2 regions of the Mycolicibacterium gilvum genome follow, and region 2 is predicted to be linked to the other one. Evidence: riboswitches for the same ligand, from Rfam matches in the RefSeq annotation. Region 2 holds a riboswitch; the other holds the start of a gene.

Region 1 (4,413 bases), 350 kb from region 2:
CCGCCTGCAGACGCAACGGATACAACCGGTCGGAGGTGATCCCGCCGACGACGGTCGGCACCGGGCAACCGGCGAGTGCGGCCGCGATGCCGCCGCGTCCGCGTCCCACGTCATGGCTCGACAGCGCGTCGGTGAGCAGGACGTAGGTGCCGGCGTCGAAGCGTGCCAACAGCTTTCGACCCTGATACTCCAGGTAGCTCTGCACCGCGTACCGGCCGCCGGTGGTCGGGTCTTCGCCGGTCTGGGCGTCGTTGCCGAAGCGGTCGTCGAGCTCGGCCTCGCCGCGGTAGGTCAGATGCGCGAAGCGCCGGGCGATTTCGAGTCCGGCATCGGGGGAGCGGCCGGTGTCGTGGTAGTCGCCGCCGGCCCAGTTCGGATCCGCCTTGATCGCCGCCACCTGGGTGCTCTGCGTGCCGATCTGGTCCGCGGTCGCCCGCGCCCCCACGGCGAGGACCAGTGCGGAACGCACGCTGTCGGGATAGGTCACCGCCCACTCCAGCGCCCGCGCGCCACCCATCGAACCGCCGATCACCGCCGCCACCTCGGTGATGCCGAGGCGGGCGAGCGCGGCCACGTCGGCGGCCACCTGATCGCGCACCGTGATCACGGGAAACCGTGAGCCCCAAGCCTTTCCGTCCGGCGCGGTGGAGCTGGGCCCGATCGAGCCGCGGCAGCCGCCAAGGACGTTGGTCGAGATCGCGCACCACGTGTCGGTGTCGATCGGTGCGCCCGGGCCCGCGACGCCGTCCCACCAGCCCGGCGTCGGGTGATCGGGCCCGGCGGGGCCGGTGATGTGGGAATCGCCGGTCAGCGCGTGCAGCACCATCACGACGTTGTCCCGGTCGGGCGACAGTTCGCCCCAGCGCTGCACCGCGATGAAGGCGTCCTCGATCACCTCGCCGCTCTCCAGGGTGAGCGTGCCGATGTCGACGATGCCGATCTCACCCTCGGGGGGCAGCGCGACGCGTTCGGAGAGGATGTCCACGATTGTCACGTCACAACCCTCAGAACGACGCTACGGCGTTCGGATCGGTGGCCGCGGCAGAGGGTTTCGCGGCGGCGAAACCCAACTCGAGGTCGGCGAGGATGTCGTCGATGCCCTCGATCCCGACCGCCAGGCGGACCAGCCCCGGTGTCACGCCGGAGGCGAGCTGCTCCTCGGGTGAGAGCTGCTGATGGGTCGTGGACGCGGGATGGATCACCAGCGAGCGCACATCGCCGATGTTGGCGACATGGCTGTGCAGCGAGAGCGCGTTGACGAACGCCTTGCCCGCGTCGATCCCACCGCTCAGCTCGAACGCGAGCACCGCACCGGTTCCCTTGGGCGCCAGCTTCTTTCCGAGGCCATACCACGGTGAGGACGGCAGCCCGGCGTAGTTCACCGACACCACGTCGGGATGGGCTTCCAGGAACTCGGCGACGCGCTGTGCGTTCTGCACGTGCCGCTCGATGCGCAGGCTCAGCGTCTCCAGACCCTGGGCGATGAGGAACGCGTTGAACGGCGCGGCGGCGCTGCCCAGATCACGCAGCAGCTGCACGCGAGCCTTCAGCGCATAGGCCGGCGGGCCCAGTTCGGCGAACACGACGCCGTGGTAGCTCGGGTCGGGCTCGGTGAAGCCGGGGAACCGGCCACTGGCGGTCCAGTCGAAGGTGCCTCCGTCGACGATCACCCCGGCGATCGCGGTGCCGTGGCCGCCGAGGTACTTGGTCGCCGAGTGCACGACGATGTCGGCGCCGTGGCTCAGCGGCTGGATCAGGTACGGGGTGGCGATGGTGTTGTCGACGATCAGTGGCACGCCGATGTCGTGTGCGACGCCCGAGACACCGGGAATGTCGAGCACATCGATCTTCGGGTTCGAGATCGTCTCGGCGAAGAACGCCTTGGTGTTCGGTCGCGACGCCGCGCGCCAGGACTCCAGGTCGTCGGGGTCCTCGACGAACGACACCTCGATGCCCAGCTTGGGCAGCGTGTAGTGAAACAGGTTGTAGGTGCCGCCGTAGAGGCGCGGGGACGACACGATGTGGTCTCCGGCGCCGGCGATGTTCAGGATCGCTAACGTCTCGGCGGCCTGGCCCGAGGACAGGAACAGCGCCGCGACACCACCTTCGAGCGCGGCGATGCGCTGCTCGACCACGTCCTGGGTCGGATTCATGATCCGGGTGTAGATGTTGCCCGGCTCGGCCAGCCCGAACAGGGCCGCGGCGTGGTCGGTGCTGTCGAAGGTGTAGCTGGTGGTCTGGTAGATCGGCAGGGCCCGGGCGTTCGTCGCGCTGTCGGGGGTCTGGCCGGCGTGCACCTGCTTGGTCTCAAAAGCCCAACCAGCAGTCAGATCGGGGTCGGTCATCGAAAGTCCTCCGTGAAACAGGGGGCCCGTTTCATCAGCGGACCCGCGCTTGCCTTATAGCCGTGTTCGGCTACTCAACCTGGTCGTCTCCCGGGGCACCCCACCGCGGTTGGAGGGTTGCCGGCCAGCAAGCCGGGGCTTGTCGCTGGCGCTCATGACCGAGACGAACTCTATCTCACCCGCGTCGGGAACTGCCACCGGCGGCTGAGGCGACGCGCTGACCTCAGCCGATGGCTTTGCCGGACGGGGCCGAGTGGTCGTCGACGAAATCGGCGATCAACTCGGTGACCGCACCCGGGGCTTCGAGCATCGGGATGTGGCCGACGCCGTCGAGCCGGACCACCCGGGCCTCGTCGGGAAGGTGGGTGAGGAAGTAGCGATTGCCGCGCGGGGTCGGGAAGACGCGGTCCTTCTCGCACAGCACCAGCTGGGTCGGGGCGCCCAGCGCCGCGAGTTCCAGCAGGCCGGGCATCCGCAGGGTCTTGACCAGCAGCTGGAGGTAGGCGTGGCAATGGGTGGCGTCCTCGACGAGATCGGCCAGGTCGCGTTGGGAGGGGCCGTCGGCAGGTCCGCTGACGGGAAGGGTGGCGAGACGGCGCGCGCCCGGCACGTTCAGGATCCGCGGACCCAGCAACCGGGCGGCGATCAGCGCGGGTCCGCCCATGATGAACTTCAGCACAGTCTCGTACTTCGACAGCGAGTGGTGGGGCCACCCGCCGGCAGGCGCGATCGCGGTCAGCGTGCGGGCACGTCCGCGGCGTTCCAGCTCGAAGGCGACCCAGCCGCCCAGGGAGTTGCCGACGATGTGGGCGGTATCCCATCCGAGCTGGTCCATGCGGTGCTCGATGTCATCGACGAGCACTTCGGTGTGCAGCAGCCAGGTGGGCGATTTCGGGCCGCCGTGGTGCCCGACCATCGTCGGCGCGAACACCTCGAAGCGTTCGGTGTCGGCGAGCTGATCGGCCACTGTGCGCCACACGTTCTGCGAACACAGGAACGGGTGCAGCAAAACAATCGGTTCCCCGGTCCCGCGATGGATCGGCTCTCGTGGTGCCATGGGCCGACGATATGGCGATACCGGCGGTACCGCAAGAAGCCCGTGTCCGGATTCGGTTAGGGTCTGCGACCGTGACGCGTCCCGTAACGGTAAGCACGATCAACGTCAACGGCATCCGCGCCGCGATCAAGCAGCGATCACCGGAGAACCTCGGCATGCTGCCGTGGTTCAAGGAGACGGCCGCGGATGTGGTGTGTCTGCAGGAGACCCGCGCCGACGACGCGCAGCTCGCCGAGGCGCTGGCCCCGGTGCTGGCCGACGGCTGGCATCTGGCGTCTGCGGAGCCGTCGATGAAGGGCCGCAACGGGGTGGCGGTGCTGTCACGCGAACCCATCGACGAGTTCCGGATCGGGTGCGGCGCCGAGGAATTCGCCACCCACGGCCGATATCTGGAGGCCGACACCGCCGGCGTCACGGTGGCCAGCGTGTACTTCCCGACCGGCGAGGCCGAGACGGATCGCCAGCGTGAGAAGGAGCGGTTCATGGCCGCGGTCGCGGCGCGGATGGCGGCGTTGCTGCAGCGTTCGGTCGTCGACGGGCACGAGTCGGTGCTGTGCGGCGACTGGAACATCGCCCACACCGAGAACGACATCAAGAACTGGAAGGGCAACGTCAAGAAGGCGGGTTTCCTGCCGCAGGAACGGCAGTGGCTCACCGAGGTGCTCGGCACCGGGTGGGTGGATGTGGTCCGGCAGGCCCATCCCGACGTCGCGGGGCCGTACGCGTGGTGGTCCTGGCGCGGCAAGGCGTTCGACAACGACGCGGGATGGCGGATCGACTATCACCTCGCCACGCCGGGCCTGGCCGCGCGCGCCACCTCGGTGCTCACCGAACGGCCCGCCGCCTACGCGCTGCGCTGGTCGGACCACTGCCCGGTCACGGTCCACTACGCGTGATTTCGGTGTAGTTCGTCAGCGTAAGCGTGACGAACTACACCCAAGCCGCTCGTCCAGCGTGCCGTCGATCGCGCCGCGGACCACGTCGTGCACCCGCGGATCCCACGTCAGCCCG
Region 2 (4,413 bases):
GCAGCGTCAACGCAGACAACAGGGCCGGCCGCACGATCTCGGCGGCCCCATCGTTGAGGTGATTCTCCAGCTCGTCGAGCACCCGACCCGCCGTTTCGGCCGCCACGAAGGATTCCCGATAGTCGGTGAAGCCGTAGGATTGCAATGCATTTCGCACGTAGTCCTCGAAGTCGGCTTTGGCGGCGGCGTCGTCCCCGGACTCAGCCGTCGCACGTACCTCCAGCATGCGGCGAACTTCGCCGTCACGCCGTGCGAGCGTCATGACGAGGTCGCGGAGCTCATGGACGTCCATCGCGTCCACCGCTGCCCGCACCGCAGATTCGGGTGTGATGTCGAAGCTGCCTTCGCCGCGGGCGATCGCCGCGAGCCCGACCGCGACCAGATGCTTGCAGAAGTGACCGTCGGCGTGATGAAGGCAGGTACAGGAGCCGGCGGGTAGTGGACCTGACCAGTCCAGTTCGACGGTGTAGACACTCTTGGCCTGGACCGACGCATGTGCCTTGTCGGTGGCGACCCGCAGACCACGGACATAGCGGACGTAGTCTCCACCGCGGGCAAAGACCCGTTCGCCGGCCACATTGAGCAGCATCGCCTCCGATAACGGCATAGCGTCATGGTGCCCGACGAGCACATTCACCCGCGACCGGCACGGCTCTACAGTGATCAGGATGAACACGGCGAGCCTTGCGATGCGGGTCCGATGACGACCCGCTCGCACCTGCGTGTGGTGACCGACCTGGAGTCGCGGCCCGATCTGCGGCACCCGCGGCGACGTGATGTCGTCGTGTACCGGGTCAGGGTGGACATCGACGACGCCGATCCGCCGATCTGGCGGTGTATCGATTTTCGCTCGGATCTGACGTTGGACGTGGTACATCAGGTCCTGCAGGTGGCGTTCGACTGGACCGACTCCCATCTGCACCGCTTCTCGCTCGGCGGCGGGGCCTTCGACCGAGACAGCCAACTGTTTCTGTGCCCGTACGACGTCGAGGAGGCCGACTTCGAGGACGACGGCGTTCCTGCCGCCGAGACCCGTCTGGACGAAACCCTCACTACTCCTGGCGATGCGCTGCACTACCTCTACGACTACGGCGACAACTGGGAGCTGACGCTGCACCTGGAGCAGGTGCTGCCCGCCGAGGGTGAGTACGCGGTGGCGCTGGTCGTCGGCGGTGAACGGGCCGCCCCGCCGGAGGACTGCGGGCACCTGGTCGACGCGGTAGGCCTCGCCGAGGTGCTTCCCGACCCCGCCCGTTTCGAGCAGGATCGGATCAACGACGCGCTGCGCGGCCCGTACTTCGTGTTGCGCGACGCGAAGGTCGACCCGCGTCTGGTCGACCTGGTTCACCAGCTCGCCTACACCGCGCATGGCGACAGCCTGTCTCAGGCGGCGCTCGCGCTGACCGGGGAACCCATCTCGCTTGAGGCGGCGGATCTGGTCGGCCACCTGCGCGGCTTCCAGTGGTTCTTGGATCGGGCGGCAGACGGCGGCATCCCGCTGACCGGGGCGGGCTACCTCAAACCGGCAGACGTGGTGGAGGCGTCGAAAGTGGTTCCGGTGATGGCGGATTGGATCGGAGCGAAGAACCGCGAGGCGCACTGTTACCCGCTGCTGCAATTCCGCGAGGCAGTGCAGGATCTGGGACTGCTCCGCAAGGTCAAGGGCACACTGGTGCTCACGAAAGCCGGCCGAGCCGCCCAGCGCGATGTCAACGCGTTATGGGAGCACCTGGCCAGTCGGTCGAACCCCAAGCCCGGCGACAGGTTCCAGGTGCAGGCCAGCCTGGTGATGCTCGCCTACGCCGCGGCGTCCCCGGATAAGCAACTTCCGCTGAGCACAATCGCCGCGATCCTCACCGAACTCGGGTGGCGCCACGCGAACGGAACTCCCGTCACCGGATCCGTCGTGCGCGACCTCCCCGCATACGAGGTTCTGATCAACGTCACCGATCAGCCCGCCACCTGGCGTCGGCGTGACATCGTCAGTCCGATAGCGGCCGCGTTGGCACGGAGGGCGCTCGGCGGTTGAGGACAGTACGCCATCTTGTCGGTGCGTTGGTTTAGTCTGACTTCAGCTCACGAGCGGACGACTGTTCGGGTACCTGGCCCGTCGTCCCGGCAACCGCGCGACCACCGCACGGTGCCCCAGGGGAAGAGCGGGCACGCCCTGCGTGCAAGCGGTGGACGCCCGAGTGCGGCGTCGCGAGAAACGGCGAACGATGTACCAGCGAAAGGTGAGCGCCGCCGATGCGGCTCTGCGCGAACGTATTACCGAACTGTCCGTGCACATTCCGTGCGGCGGGCTGCGCGGACCGGTTCAGCTGCCCACACGATCACCTTCGGACCGAGGGGTGCGGTGGCAGTCCTGCCGACATGAGAACCACCCAGTTGTCTGGGGAGACGCCGACGTCTCGCGGGAACGCGACCTGTGCATCATCTGCCTCCGGGCAACGGCCGGCGGCCGTTCACGCTGGTCGTGGCTGGCGTGCCAGGACTGCCGGGCCGTCAACTCCGCGGTGGAGGCCGCGTGGGGTTTTCGTCCCTTCGCCCTGGGCCGGCACAGCGTGATGAACGGGTTCGGGGTGCGGGCCGGTGCCCCGCCGGAAGTCCAACAGCGGCAGATCGAGCGGTTGACAGACTTCGCGGACGGTATCGGCCGTCTACTGAAATGGCGCAAGCACGAGTACCGCCGGCTGGCGGGCCACTTCGATCCGCAGGCCGACGTTCCTCTGCGGGTATGGCAGCAGGAGCTTCCGCCTGGCCCACGTGCCTCGCGGGACGCCTTCGCTCGGCTGATCGGCCCGGAGTATCCGCTGCCACTGCCGTAGGCCGACTCCGGCGACGATCAACTTCTGTGCGACCGATCCGAGTCGACGCCAGTGATCAGCGCATCGTCGGCTCCGAGGCTGCGCAAGCAGTCGGCAACTCGCGTCCATCCGCTGCTCGACTTCGCTTCGGCACTTGCCTTTTCGGTCATCGCGATCACGAGGTCCCGGAGTGCAGCGTCTGGATCGGACAGTCCGCTCGAATAACGCTTGTCCAACAGGTACTCGCTCGCGAGTGCGCTTTGCGTGGCGGCGGTCCACACCATTCGGTCCAGAAAGATCTCCAGGATGCGCGCGCCCTGGGCTGACGACTGTGCCCCCATCGACAACATTCGGGTGATCCGTAGCCTCTGCCCGCCGCCATCTCGGGACGGTGTGTAGTCATTGTCGGAACCTCGGCGTACAGTGAGAAGTAATTAGCGCAAATATGCGCTAACGGGGTAGAGGGGGATGTCATGACGTCTTTGCATGACCGCATCGAGGGTGTCCTGCTGGCCACCGCGGCCGGTGACGCGCTCGGCGCGCCGTACGAGTTCGGCTCGCCGCGTGGCCCCGAACTCGAGGTCGCGATGGTCGGGGGTGGTATCTGGGAGCGCGGCGAGTGGACCGACGACACCTCGATGGCGATCGCCGTCGCCGAGGTGGCCGCGACCGGTGCCGACCTGCGTACGCAGGATGCCCAGGACGCGGTCGTCGCGCGCTGGCACGAATGGTCGCGGCGGGCGAAGGACGTGGGTGTTCAGACCCGCTCGGTGCTCACCGCCGCCGCGCAGGAGGGTGTCGTCACAGCAGCGCGCGCCCGTGAAGCAGCAGCCAGACTGCACGCGCGCACCGGTCGCACAGCGGGCAACGGTTCGCTGATGCGGACCGCGCCGGTGGCGCTCGCCTACCTCGACGACGAGGACGCGATGGTCGAGGCGGCACGGGCTTTGAGCGAGCTCACCCATTTCGATCCCGACGCCGGCGATGCGTGCGTGCTGTGGTGCTGCGCAATCCGGCACGCAGTGCTCACCGCGCAGATCGACGTCCGAATCGGGTTGCGCCACATCGACTGGAGCCGCCGCAAGGTGTGGCAGGAGCGGCTGGATGCGGCCGAGGCAGGACGCCCGTCGTCGTTCGCGCACAACGGCTGGGTGGTGGCCGCGCTGCAGGCGGCGTGGTCGGCGATCAGCACCACGCCCGTGCCCGTCGACGACCCGGCGTCGGGGGTGTTTCACGCTGATCATCTCCGGCTGTCGCTCGACGCCGCGGTGCGGGCGGGCCACGACACCGACACCGTCGCCGCGATCGCGGGAGGACTGCTCGGCGCGGCGTACGGGGCATCCGCGGTGCCCGTGCAGTGGCGAGAATTGCTGCACGGATGGCCAGGGGTCACGGCGCGCAACCTCGTTGGCGTGGCGTCGGCGATCCACCGTGGTGGTGAACCGGACCAGTTCGACTTCACCTATCCCGGTTCCTCGGTCGACGCGGTCGCGCGTCATCCGTACGACGACGGTGTGATGCTCGGCGGTATCGGGGTGCTGCGCCGACTCCCGGCGGATGTCGACGCGGTGATGTCGCTGTGCCGACTGGCCGACGACGACGTCCC

Evidence for each region. A riboswitch is a leader RNA that binds a small molecule or an ion and turns the genes downstream of it on or off. The one in region 2 is predicted to bind S-adenosylmethionine.
Region 1: another riboswitch for S-adenosylmethionine. It lies ahead of DYE23_RS06575 (bifunctional o-acetylhomoserine/o-acetylserine sulfhydrylase); the one in region 2 lies ahead of DYE23_RS04915 (hypothetical protein).

What each region holds. Positions count from the first base shown of each region.
Region 1 covers NZ_UGQM01000001.1:1,390,915-1,395,327, forward strand. Annotated here, with positions in the region: gene metX (homoserine O-acetyltransferase MetX) at 1-994, opposite strand, end outside; gene DYE23_RS06575 (bifunctional o-acetylhomoserine/o-acetylserine sulfhydrylase) at 1,005-2,345, opposite strand; SAM riboswitch class IV at 2,386-2,505, opposite strand; gene DYE23_RS06580 (epoxide hydrolase EphH) at 2,569-3,402, opposite strand; gene DYE23_RS06585 (exodeoxyribonuclease III) at 3,474-4,298, shown strand; gene DYE23_RS06590 (esterase/lipase family protein) at 4,314-4,413, opposite strand, start outside.
Region 2 covers NZ_UGQM01000001.1:1,041,608-1,046,020, reverse strand. Annotated here, with positions in the region: gene DYE23_RS04925 (SWIM zinc finger family protein) at 1-607, opposite strand, end outside; gene DYE23_RS04920 (plasmid pRiA4b ORF-3 family protein) at 701-2,029, shown strand; SAM riboswitch class IV at 2,075-2,186, shown strand; gene DYE23_RS04915 (hypothetical protein) at 2,235-2,828, shown strand; gene DYE23_RS04910 (hypothetical protein) at 2,846-3,148, opposite strand; partial or broken gene DYE23_RS04905 (ADP-ribosylglycohydrolase family protein) at 3,281-4,413, shown strand, end outside.